Regions from separate parts of the Acidaminococcus timonensis genome, predicted to be linked through region 2. Evidence: a T-box and tRNA genes for the amino acid it is inferred to sense, from the RefSeq annotation. Region 2 holds a T-box; the other regions hold tRNA genes.
What was found. The T-box of region 2 lies ahead of BQ5462_RS04375 (valine--tRNA ligase). A T-box ahead of a tRNA ligase gene usually reads a tRNA of that ligase, here a tRNA-Val.
Positions count from the first base shown of each region.

Region 1: it encodes a tRNA-Val, which carries the amino acid that the T-box ahead of BQ5462_RS04375 (valine--tRNA ligase) is inferred to sense. The anticodon was not compared.
Region 3: it encodes a tRNA-Val, which carries the amino acid that the T-box ahead of BQ5462_RS04375 (valine--tRNA ligase) is inferred to sense. The anticodon was not compared.

Region 1 covers NZ_FNWH01000006.1:1,213,009-1,217,289, reverse strand. The annotation lists gene BQ5462_RS09640 (hypothetical protein) at 78-305, shown strand; gene BQ5462_RS09635 (hypothetical protein) at 469-654, opposite strand; gene BQ5462_RS09630 (fumarylacetoacetate hydrolase family protein) at 812-1,672, shown strand; tRNA gene BQ5462_RS09625 (tRNA-Val) at 1,788-1,864, opposite strand; gene BQ5462_RS09620 (PhoH family protein) at 1,995-3,002, shown strand; gene ybeY (rRNA maturation RNase YbeY) at 2,999-3,481, shown strand; gene BQ5462_RS09610 (cytidine deaminase) at 3,483-3,857, shown strand; gene era (GTPase Era) at 3,873-4,281, shown strand, end outside.
Region 2 covers NZ_FNWH01000006.1:89,341-93,621, forward strand. The annotation lists gene BQ5462_RS04370 (vWA domain-containing protein) at 1-1,513, shown strand, start outside; T-box leader at 1,568-1,768, shown strand; gene BQ5462_RS04375 (valine--tRNA ligase) at 1,804-4,281, shown strand, end outside.
Region 3 covers NZ_FNWH01000004.1:287,397-291,677, reverse strand. The annotation lists gene BQ5462_RS01690 (ParB/RepB/Spo0J family partition protein) at 1-920, shown strand, start outside; gene BQ5462_RS01685 (DUF554 domain-containing protein) at 930-1,634, shown strand; tRNA gene BQ5462_RS01680 (tRNA-Val) at 1,680-1,756, shown strand; gene tnpA (IS200/IS605 family transposase) at 1,928-2,401, shown strand; gene BQ5462_RS01670 (hypothetical protein) at 2,699-3,232, shown strand; gene BQ5462_RS01665 (RidA family protein) at 3,350-3,724, shown strand; gene BQ5462_RS01660 (amino acid permease) at 4,022-4,281, shown strand, end outside.

The DNA of each region.
Region 1 (4,281 bases), 1.1 Mb from region 2:
TGAAATATGAACAATTATATGTCCTCTGGAAATGAACTTTTTTAAAACGGAGCGGTTTCCTGGAAAGGGCTTTTATTTTGATCGGAGGTATTTTTTATGATGCAGATCGGTTCACTGCTGTTGTTGTTTTTTGTGATTTTCATGGGCATGATCACCAGAAAGTGGCCATTCTGGCCTGCGAGTGTGCACCGGAAGGCGTGGACGTGAACAGACTGTATAAGAATCTGCTGCTTACAGCCATCCTGTTCAGCCTGTCTGCTTTTGTGGTTTCCTATCTGGGAATTTATACAAAACTTTTCCTGTAATATATAGTAGGAAATTGATTTGGCATGAATAAAAAAAGAAGCTGTGAAAAAAATCATTCACAGCTTCTGAATTTTGCCAGCGGAAGCTGGCTTCCATCGGCTAGTAGCTAGAGACTAGTGACTAGTGACGGGGGACGTGAAAAAGCATTTTTCACATCCCCTTTTATTCATAATGATTCAGGATGTTCCGTACCCGTTCTTTTTTTGACCTGGGAATTTTCCATTCGTAGTTGCTGAAGTTGTTTTCCTTGTGATCCGTGGAATAATCGGCATAATCGAAATCGTGATCCCGTTCGTAGCTGCGGTTGTAATCGCCGTGTCCATCGTCAAGCTGCCAGATGCTTTCCATTCCCTGCATTTCCTTTCTTTTGCAATCAACAGGACAGCCCCCTGCAAACAGGTGGGCTTGGTTCTTTTGCTGGTAATTTCCTGATAAACAGTGTACAATAAATACAGAATAAGTCAATACGTTGTTGCAGTGATACAGAATTAGGGGAGTGGATGCCATGAAAATCGTAACGTATGAATACGATCAGGATGTACAGGTAGGCGTAATTTCTGATGACGGTAAGTATGTCTACCCGGCCAATAAATATGCCAATATGTATGAACTGATCCAGGAAAGCGACTTTGAAGAACTGCTGAGCATCAATCGGATGGCTCTGGGCGGCGTACCTCTGGATCAGGTGAAGATCCTGGCTCCTCTGACCCACCCCCGGAACGATATCATCTGCCTGGGCATCAACTACAAATCCCATGACGAGGAACTGCCCGATGCCTATGTTCCGGAAAAAATCGTACAGCGCCAGGTCCCTGTGTATTTCTCCAAACGGGTGGACCGGGCCACGGATCCGGACGGCATCATTGACGGCCATTTCAATGTAGTCAAGGAACTGGACTACGAATGTGAACTGGCTGTGATCATCGGCAAAGAAGCCAGAAACGTGGAAGAAAAAGATGCTGCCGATTACGTATTCGGCTATACCATCATCAACGATGTAACGGCCCGTGATGTGCAGGTGGCCCATAAACAATGGTATTTCGGGAAGAGCCTGGATACCTTTGCCCCCATGGGACCCTGCATCGTGACCGCGGATGAATTCCCGTTCCCGCCGGCGCTGCATCTGACCTGCAAGGTGAACGGCCAGCTGCGCCAGGACAGCAATACCAAATACCTGGTGCATGGGATTCCGTATATCATCAGCGAATTGTCCAAGGGCATGACGCTGCGGGCAGGGACCATTATCGCTACCGGTACGCCTTCCGGTACGGGTATCGGTATGAACCCGCCCCAGTTCCTGAAAAACGGGGATGTGGTGGAATGCAGCATCGAAGGAATCGGGACGCTGCGGAATGTGGTGAAATGATAATCGCTAGTCTCTAGTCACTAGTCTACAGCCGATGGTGAGAAATCGCCATCGGCGATTTCTTTTATGTAACAAAAAACGCTGCCCCCGCAGGACAGCGTTTCTACTTTTTAATTGGTGGAACTAACTGGACTCGAACCAGTGACCCCCACGATGTCAACGTGATACTCTAACCATCTGAGCTATAGTTCCATAAGCAACATCATTATTCTACTCGAAACAGGGTCCTGTTGTCAATAGGGTTTCCTGTTTCTTTTTTACCGGGGAAACGATATAATGAATATATTGGACAACTTATGGAAACAGGTAGGAGGAATGGAGTTTGCCTGAAGTGACGGAAAAACGGTTTGCCTTCCGGGATGCGCGGGAAATGGTGGCGGTCCTGGGAGAAAATGATGAATATCTGCGGCAGATGCAGCAGGTACTGGGCTGCCAGCTGATTCCCCGGGGCAACGAGCTCATTGCCCAGGGAAGCAGCCAGGATACGGAACTGGCGGAAAAACTGGTGGGAGAACTGCTATACCTGTATCGGCAGGGGCTGCCCATCACCGAACATGACGTGAAGTACAGTCTGAAACTGGTCCTGGACGGGCAGGAAGAACAGCTGCACAAGCTGTTTACCGATACGGTACTGACCACAGTGCGGGGTCGCCAGGTAAAGGCCAAGACCCTGGGTCAGCTCCAGTATCTGAAGACCATTGCCCAGAACGATATCACCATTGCCATCGGACCGGCTGGCACGGGCAAGACCTACCTGGCCGTGGCCATGGCCGTCAAGGCGTTGAAGAACAAGGATGTGGAACGGATCATCCTGACCCGGCCTGCGGTGGAAGCCGGCGAAAAGCTGGGGTTCCTGCCGGGCGACCTGCAGGAAAAGGTGGACCCGTATCTGCGGCCCCTGTACGATGCTCTCTATGAGATGCTGGGGATGGAGGCTTTCCAGAAGAACCTGCAGCGGGGCATCATCGAAGTGGCGCCATTGGCCTACATGCGGGGACGTACGTTGAATGACGCTTTCATCATCCTGGACGAAGCCCAGAACACCACGGCAGAACAGATGCGCATGGCACTCACCCGGTTCGGCTTCGGCTCCAAGCTGGTGGTCACCGGGGATGCCACCCAGGTGGACCTGCCCAGTGGACGGCAGTCGGGACTGGTGAACGCGGCCTATGTGCTGCGCAATGTGCCGGGCATCGGGATTGTGCATTTCAGCGAGCACGATGTGGTCCGTCACGAAATCGTAGGGGCCATCATCAAGGCATATGAAAAATATGACAAAGCCCGGAAGGAACGGAAACGGGCAGCAGAGCCTAAAGGAGAAGAACAATGATTGTTACACTGGAAAACAACCAGGAAGAGATCGCCATTCCGGAAGAACTGGAAGCGACTCTGAAAAAGGCCATGGACATTGTGGCCCGGAAGGAAAATTTGACGGACAACACGGAAGTGGATATCACCATTGTAAACAATGAGGAAATCCATACCCTGAACCGGGAGTACCGGGGCATCGACCGTCCCACGGACGTACTGAGCTTTGCCCTGGACGAGGGGGACGAGGAACCGGAAGTGGACGACGGGGCAGCAGAGCACCTGCTGGGAGATGTGATCATTTCCGCTCCCCGGGCTGTAGAGCAGGGGGAGGAATTCGGCCACGGACTTACCCGGGAAATGACGTATCTGGCCGTGCACGGCATGCTGCACTTGCTGGGCTATGACCATATGGTGGAAGCAGACAAGAGAGTCATGCGAGCCCGGGAAGAAGAAATCCTGCGGGAACTGGACCTGGCGGAAGAAAAATACGGAGGCTGACATGGACCGGGAACTGTTCGAAGCGGCGGTGAAGGCCCGGCAGCACAGCTACAGCCCCTATTCCCACTTTGCGGTAGGGGCGGCGGTGCGGGCTGGCGACGGAAGAATCTTCACCGGCTGTAACATTGAGAACGCTTCCTATGGCCTGTGTATCTGCGCCGAACGGTGTGCCATCTTTGCGGCGGTGAAGGAAGGGGTGCAGGAGTTTTCGGCCCTTTGTGTCACAGCGGATACCTCGCAGCCGGTGTCTCCCTGTGGAGCCTGCCGGCAGGTGATGGCAGAATTTGCCATCCCGAAAGTATATCTGACGAATCTGAAAGGCGAATGGAAGGAAACCACGGTGGCGGAACTGCTGCCGTACAGTTTTGTGTTATAAAAGAAAGGAATCTGCATGGAACAGCAAGAACAGAAACAGCACCGCTCCGGCTTTGTGGCCGTTGTGGGACGCCCCAATGCGGGCAAGAGCACCCTGGTGAACCAGTTGGTGGGGGAAAAGGTGGCCATCATTTCCGACCGGCCTCAGACCACCCGGAACCGGATCCTGAGCATCTTGAGCACGGATGCGGCCCAGATGGTCTTCCTGGATACCCCGGGTCTGCACAAACCCCAGGATAAACTGGGGGAACACATGGTCCAGGCAGCGGTGAATGCCATCAAGGAAGTGGATGTGGTACTGTTCGTGGTGGATGCCTCGGAAAAGCGGGGCAAGGGAGAACAGGTCATCCTGGAGCGGCTGAAGGAAGAATGTAAGGCTCCGGTGATCCTGGTGCTGAACAAAATCGACCAGATCTCCAACAAGG
Region 2 (4,281 bases):
GGTGGATACCTTTACGGATCTGTTCTGGCTGGGGCTGGAATATTGTACCTATGCCAGGGAAATCCCTGTACGGCCGGTGCTGAAGTATCTGCGGGAACAGCACGCCAGGGCCTATTTCAACGGGACGAAGCTGGATAAGCAGGGGGTGGCCCACGAAATGCAGGCCGCCCGGTGGCACGAAGTGCTGGGAGAGAAACGGGACCTGCACGACCCCTGGGCCAGGGGCCTGTATGAAGGGCTATGCTTCGACCCTGCCTGGACTACCCAGCAACTCTGTGATCATTTCCGGAAACTGACCAAAAAGTACTTCGTGTCCCATTTCCTGGTGCGGGAAAGCCTGGAAAAGGTCATCATCAGCAAGGGTCTGGGCGATCTGATCGACTGGCTGCTGCCCCACATCAGCCGCAGGCAGGAAAGCGTGTTCAATTTCCTGTACTCCAAAAAGCAGGCACTGGACATCCTGTCCGGGAAAAAGGCCCACAACAGTCTGATGGAAATCATTACCGGCCAGACCCAGGCGGAGAACTACCAGTATATCGTGGACTGTTTCGGGGCCAGCATCTATCCGCCCAGGAAGATGCTGGACATCGACCAGGCCTGGTGCAGCGGGCCTCACAGAGGATGCCATCTGCATTTTACCCGGGGGCGCCTGGGAAGCAAAGGGACCACGGGCGAAGCCTCCCGCTGGCTGGAAGGGGCCCATCAGCAGCGGGTGAAGAATCTGGCCTACTACAAGGATCATGGGGAGCAGTGCCGGAAGAGCATTGCCAGGCTTACAGGACAGCTGCGCAGCGTCATGCGCATGAGCCGGACCCGGCTGCCCATTCCCTCCAAAGAGGGTGAACTGGTGCCCGGCCTGGTGTGGCGGGCCCTGAAGGTGAACGACGACAGGGTGTTCTTTGAAAATGAGACCGTGTCCACCCCGGACTTTACCATAGACCTGATGCTGGATGCTTCGGCCAGCCGGGGGGAATACCAGCAGGTCATTGCCTCCCAGGCCTATGTAATCGCCGAGAGCCTGCGCCAGTGCGGCATTCCCTATCAGGTGTATTCGTTCTGCACCCTGCGGGATTACACGGTATTGACCCTGTTCAAGGAGTACAGCGACAAGAAACGCTGCACCAGCATCTTCAACTATGTGGCCACCGGGTGGAACCGGGACGGGCTTGCCCTGCGGGGTGCCCGGCAGCTCATGGGGGATTTCACCCACACCCGGAAGATCCTGATTATGCTCACCGATGCGGAACCCAACGATGACAAGCCCCTGATGGGAGACGGATTGTTCAGCTCTGCAGAATACCGGGATGAAAAAGCAGTGGCCAATACGGCGGACGAGGCTGCCAGCCTGCGCCGGGAGGGAATCCGGGTCATTGGGCTGATCAATGGGGAAAACAGGCACATCATGAGCGATGCCCGGAAGATCTTCGGCAGGGATTGCGTGGAGGTCAGGGACCTGGACAAAATGGCCGACAGCGTGGGGAAGATCCTGTGCCGGCATATTGAGGCGCTGTAGCCATTGACTTTTCCCGTCCCCCTTGTTACAATGACTCCATACAGCTACAAACTGACAAAGGCGGGGAACGGAAGGAGTACAATGCCGCTTGCACAGCAGAGAGGATGCGGCTGGTGGAAGCATCTGTGCAATGCATGGGAAGTCGTCCGGGAGCCGGCGGGGTGGAGAGCCCTGCCCGGAGAAGGCACGTTACGTCTTTGAAGGTGCTCAAGCAATTGAGAATGTAGGTGGTACCGCGAACAACTCGTCCTATAAAACAGGGCGAGTTTATTTTTTTAAGGAGGCAGAACATGGCAGAAGAAAACAACATCCCCAAGGTCTATGATCCGGCCGCGGTGGAAAAGAAATGGTATGCATACTGGATCGAGAACGGGTTCTTCCATCAACCGGTGGACAAGAGCCGCAAACCGTTCAGCGTGGTGATCCCGCCTCCCAACATTACCGGGAAACTCCACATGGGCCATGCCCTGGACAATACCCTGCAGGATATCCTGGTGCGCTGGCATCGGATGATGGGGGACAACACCTGCTGGCTGCCCGGCTATGACCATGCAGGTCTGGCGACCCAGATTAAGGTGGAAGAGGAACTGAAGAAAAAAGAAGGGCTGACCCGGTATGACCTGGGCCGGGATGAATTTGTGAAACGGGTCTGGAAATGGAAGGAAGAATACGGTGATACCATCGTTACCCAGCTGAAATCCCTGGGCATTTCCTGCGACTGGGACCGCCAGCGTTTCACTATGGACGAAGGGCTGAGCCGTGCTGTGCGGGAGGCTTTTGTGAGCCTGTACGAAAAGGGCCTGATCTACAAAGGGACCCGGATGATCAACTGGTGCGTGAACTGCCGTACGGCCCTGTCCGATGTGGAAGTGGAACACCAGGATGACCCGGGTGCCCTGTGGTACATCAAATACCCCATCGTGGGCGAAACGGACAGCTATCTGACCATTGCCACCAGCCGTCCGGAAACCATCCCCGGGGATACGGCCGTAGCCGTGAACCCCAAAGATGAACGGTATGGCAAGCTGGTGGGCAAGAAGATCCTGCTGCCCACCACCAACCGGGAAATCCCCATCATCGCCGATGAGTATGTAGACCTGGAATTCGGTACCGGCGCTGTGAAGATTACTCCGGCCCACGATCCCAACGACTATGAAGTGGGCGAACGGCACAATCTGGAAAAAATCGTGGTCATCGGCCTGGACGGCAAGATGACGAAAGCCGCTGGCAAGTATGAAGGCCAGGACCGCTACGAATGCCGGAAGCAGATCGTCCAGGATCTGAAGGACATGGGCCTGCTGGTGAAAATCGAAGATGCGCCCCACGCGGTGGGCCACTGTCAGCGCTGCCACCACGTGGTGGAACCCATGGTCTCCACCCAGTGGTTCGTCAAGATGAAACCTCTGGCAGAAGCGGCCATCAAATGCGTCACCGAAGGCCATACCCAGTTCGTGCCCAGCCGGTTTACCAAGACCTATCTGCAATGGATGGAAAACATCCATGACTGGTGCATTTCCCGGCAGATCTGGTGGGGCCATCGGATCCCGGTTTGGTACTGTGATGACTGCGGCGCCGTGTCCGCCTCCCGGACGGATCTGACCACCTGCCCGAAATGCGGCAGTACCCACATCCATCAGGACGAAGATGCCCTGGATACCTGGTTCAGCTCTGGCCTGTGGCCGTTCTCCACCTTCGGCTGGCCGGACAAAACTCCGGAACTGGAACAATGGTATCCCACCAGCGTGCTGGTTACCGGCTATGACATCATCTTCTTCTGGGTGGCCCGGATGATCACCATGGGTGAGGAATTCATGGGCAAAGAACCCTTCAAGCATGTATTCATCCACGGGCTGGTGCGGGACGAACAGGGCCGCAAGATGAGCAAATCCCTGGGCAACGGCATCGATCCCCTGGACGTAATCGGCAAATATGGCGCCGATACCCTGCGGTTCATGCTGATCACCGGCAATACCCCGGGCAATGACATGCGGTTTTACTGGAACCGGATCGAAAGCACCCGGAATTTCGCCAACAAGATCTGGAACGCTTCCCGGTTCGCCCTGATGAACCTGGACGGCTACGATAAAAACGCGGAAAAAGCGCCTCTGACCCTGGCGGATCAATGGATCCTGTCCCGGCTGCAGCACACCATCCAGGCCGTATCCGATTACCTGGAGAAATTCGAACTGGGAGAAGCCGGCCGTCTGATCTACGATTTCATCTGGGGCGAAGTATGCGACTGGTACATCGAACTGGCCAAACCCCGTCTGTATAACAAAGAGGATGCGGCCCAGCGGGCCACGGCCCAGAGCGTGCTGTGCCGGGTACTGGGCGATGCCATGAAGCTGCTGCATCCCTATATGCCCTTCATCACGGAAGAAATCTGGCAGCACCTGCCCCATGAAGGTAAGAGCATCATGATCGCTCCCTGGCCGAAGGCAGATGATGCCCTGATCGACGACACGGTGGAAAAACAGATGACCGTCATCATGGATTCCATCAAGTCCATCCGGAACATGCGGGCAGAAGTGAATGCCGCTCCGGGTCACAAGGCTCCGGCTACGGTGCTGGTGGACGAGGACCTGAAGGACGTGTTCAAGGCCCATGCTTCCTATATCCAGCAGCTGGGTACGGTGGACAGCCTGACTATCGGTGGCATGGACGATGTGGCTCCGGAAAACGCCATGGCTGCTGTGGTCAACGGTGCCAAGGTGTATCTGCCTCTCAAGGGCCTGATTGATGTGGAAAAGGAACTGGCCCGTCTCCAG
Region 3 (4,281 bases), on a different contig from region 2:
CCCCGGTCATCGAAGAACGAAAAGCGGAAGAAAACGTGGGCGAAGTGGCTGTAAAGAACCTGCGGCCCAACCCCTACCAGCCCCGGACGGTGTTCGACCCGGACAAACTCCGGGAACTGGTGGAAAGCGTGAAGCACAGCGGGGTGATCCAGCCCCTGATCGTGCGGAAAAAGGGCCGGCAGTACGAAATCGTGGCCGGGGAGCGGCGCTGGCGGGCAGCGAAAGAGGCAGGCCTCAGCAAGGTCCCGGTGGTGATCCGGGACTACGACGACGCCACCATGATGGAAGTGGCCCTGGTGGAAAACATGCAGCGCAGCGACCTGGACCCTCTGGAAGAGGCCAAAGGCATTCAGAACATGATGGACGCCCTGGGGCTGACCCAGGAGGAAGCGGCGAAAAAACTGGGCAAGAGCCGGGTGGCGGTGACCAATGCCCTGCGGCTGCTGAAATTGCCGCCTAAGGTGCAGGAACTGGTCTCCGCGGGGAAACTGACGGCCGGCCAGGCACGGCCGCTCCTGGGGCTTCCTCAGGCGGCCCAGATGGAAAAGGTGGCCACCCAGGCCGTGGAAGGCGGCTGGTCCGCCCGGATCCTGGAAGAAGTGGTGAAAGCCGTGAAGGAAGGCAAGCCATACCACATCTATATGAAAACGGAACAGAATCTGATCGAACCGGAGAAATCGGTCCGGAAAGAGAAAAAGAAAAAAAAGCATGCAGCCGATACGGATGTGGATGTGAAGGCCTTCCAGGAACAGCTGATCCAGTATCTGGGTACCCGGGTGAAGATCCAGCCTGAAGGGAAAAAAGGGGGGCGGATCCTCATCGAATATTATGGAGATGAAGACCTGGAACGGATCTATGAACTGTTGAAAGGGCCGGAATCCGTGGTGAAACGGAAAGCAGCCGGCCGTTTTACCGTGTAAGGAGCCAGTATGGTTGGAACGGGTACGATCGTGAACGTGGCGGCCATTGCCGCCGGCAGCCTGGTGGGAATCCTGGTGGGTCGGGGCATCAAGGAAAAGTACCAGGAGACCGTCATCTACGGCCTGGCCCTGTGCGTGATCCTGCTGGGGCTGCAGATGGCCCTCCAGGGCACCCACATCCTGATCACCATCATCAGCCTGGTGGTAGGGTCCATCGTGGGGGAGGCCCTGGATATCGAGGACAAACTGGAAAAGGTGGGCCAGTGGCTGGCCCGGAAGGTACAGAAGGCCAAGGGCCAGGGAGACGCCAGTACGGACGCCTTCGTGGAGGGCTTCCTGTCCACCAGCCTGCTGTACTGTGTGGGGGCCATGGCCATCGTGGGCTCCATCCAGGACGGGCTCACCGGGGATGCCACCACCCTGTACACCAAGGCCATGATCGACGGGCTCAGCGGCATCATCTATGCGTCCAATATGGGCATCGGCGTGCTGTTCAGCGCGCTGTCCGTGGGTATCTACCAGGGGACCCTGACGGCCCTGGCAGGGCTGCTGGGGCCCTATATGAGCCAGACCGTGGTGCAGGAGATCGCTGCCAGCGGCGGGCTCATGATTTTGGGCGTGGGCATCAACATGACGAAGCTGCTCAAGATCCGGGTGGGGAATATGCTGCCCGGGCTGGTGGTGGCTGGGGTGCTGGCAGGGATTTTTTTATAAAAAGACTTGCAATTTCCGGACCATAAGCGTATAATACAATTTATCGGGATTATAGCTCAGTTGGTTAGAGCGCATCGCTCACATCGATGAGGTCTACGGTTCGAATCCGCATAATCCCACCAATTGCAAAGAGTGGCTGTTGCTGAGGCAACAGCCTTTTTTGTGTTCTTTTGAAAACCACGCCATAGTGGCGTGGTTCCGGAAAGCTTATAGCTATGAAAAAAACTCCCAATGTAGTACGATGCAATTGACCTGTCAGTCATGCAAAGTAAAACATTAGGAGGTGCACTACAATGCCAAGTGGGCAAAGTAATGTTAACCATAGTTTAGCACACACAAGATGGAATTGTAAGTATCATATTGTGTTTGCTCCAAAGTATCGGAGAAAAGTTTTCTATGAAGAAAAAAGGTTGGCGATCAGAGAAATCTTACGACAACTTTGCTCATGGAAAGGGGTAGAGATTATCGAAGGAGAAATCTGTCCTGACCATGTGCATCTGTTAGTAAGTATCCCGCCCAAAATTAGCGTTTCGGGATTCATGGGATACCTGAAAGGCAAAAGCAGTCTCATGATTTTCCAGAAGTTTGGAAATATGAAATTTGCTTACCGAAATCGCGAATTTTGGTGCAAGGGATACTATGTCGATACTGTCGGCAAAAATACTGTGGCAATTAAAAATTATATTGCCAATCAGCTGAAGCAGGATAGGGTAGCGGATCAGTTAAGTATCTTCGACCCCAGGGACCCGTTTACGGGTAGCAAGTAATCCTGTGCGTGGCTGACAGGCCAATTTTTTAACGTACTTGTACGTTGCCAGTAGTATTAGGGCTATGCCCGAAAAGGAAAAACCACCCGCTATGCGGGTGGATGATTATTGTTATTGTTATCCATTTTCTTTCCTCCCTTTTTTACCTTGTTATCGCTTCTATTTTTCAACTGACTTTTTTCAGGCCTATTTTATGCATAAAATTACATATTCTCTTGTCTCGTCAATGTCCACCGGACGTGATACAATACCTCTTGCCCTGATGAGGGCAAGTTTGTTTGAAATGAGGTAATTGGTATGAAAATGAATGGTTTGAAACGGTCTCTGGCCATTGCGTCCGCCTGCCTGCTGCTGGCACCGGCCGCCTTTGCGGCACCCCAGGCCAAAGGGGACCAGATCCCCAACCCCATGGTGTCCTATGACACCTATGCCGAAGCGGCTAAAGTCCTGGGCTATGCGCCCCTGTACCTGACGAAGGATTCCGGCTATGCCTGCACGTATATTTCTGTGATCAGCAAAGAACTGGCCGACCTGGAATTCACGAAACTGGGGCAGCCGGACACGGTGCTGCGGGTTCGTACTGCTTTGAAGAAAGTCAATAAAAATAATAATCTCAGTGGTATTTACGGTGCTAAATGGGAAAAGAAAACCGTAAACGGGGAAGAAGTGCAGATTGCCAAACTGGGCGACAAAGCATATGCGGCCCAGTGGAACAACGGGAAATACAGCTTCTCCGTCCAGGCCAGGGGGCTGGATGGAGCCGGCTTTGCAAGCCTGCTGAGCAACAGCCTGGTGGACACCACGGATCATTATTTCCTGGTGGTGAAGTAAGGGATGATTGTGCAATTATATAACAGGCTTGCGGAATTCCCTGAAAAGGTTTGACAGAATCGGCCAGCTATATTATCATGGATGTACAAATCAGGCTTTTGAAGGGAGATCATAAGTATGGCAGAAACGATTGCAACGAAAAATGCTCCGGCCGCAGTAGGCCCTTATTCCCAGGGCAAGGTGTGCGGCAATATGGTATTTGTGTCCGGGCAGACCCCCATTGATCCGGCTACGGGCAAGGTAGGCGGGGAAGCCATCGAAGTCCAGGCTGAACAATCCTGCAAGAATGTGGGAGCCATCCTGGAAGCCGCCGGCAGCGGGTTCGACAAAGTGGTCAAGACCACCTGCTTCCTGGCCGACATGGGCGATTTCGCCGCCTTCAATGCTGTATACAAGAAATACTTCGTCAGCAACCCGGCCCGTTCCTGCGTGGCAGTGAAAGATCTGCCCCTGGGCGTGAAATGCGAAATCGAAGCCATTGCGGAGAAATAAAAAGCAAGACTGGTGGGCTGAAGTTCGATTCTCCACCATCCAGGGACGTGAGCCATTTTGCTCACGTCCTTTTTTTGGTCTCTTAAAAATCAATTTTTTCTGTAATCGGAGGGCCCTTTTTTTATAATTTTGCTGTTTTGTCCATTCAATTCTGAATTTATTTCTTTTTAAGAAACTAAAGGCATTGATTATTTTCGTTATACGAAACACATGGCGATTTGTCAGCGATATCTTCTGAATCATATAATCTGCTTACACTGAGTCACAGATATATTCCAAACCAAGGAGGTCATTATGATGACAGAAGAGAAACGAAACCCCTCTTCCCGGGTTCCCTGGGAACGGGCCGGAATGACGCAGGAAGAATGGAAACAATCCATCCGCTTTGATGAAACGGATTGGGGCTGGATCGTCATGAGTGTGGGGATGGCCATCGGTTCCGGGATCGTGTTCCTGCCCATCCAGATTGGCGTTACAGGGCTCCTGATCTTTCTGCTGTCCGCCCTTATCGGTTATCCGGTGATGTATGCCTTCCAGCGCCTGTATATCAATACACT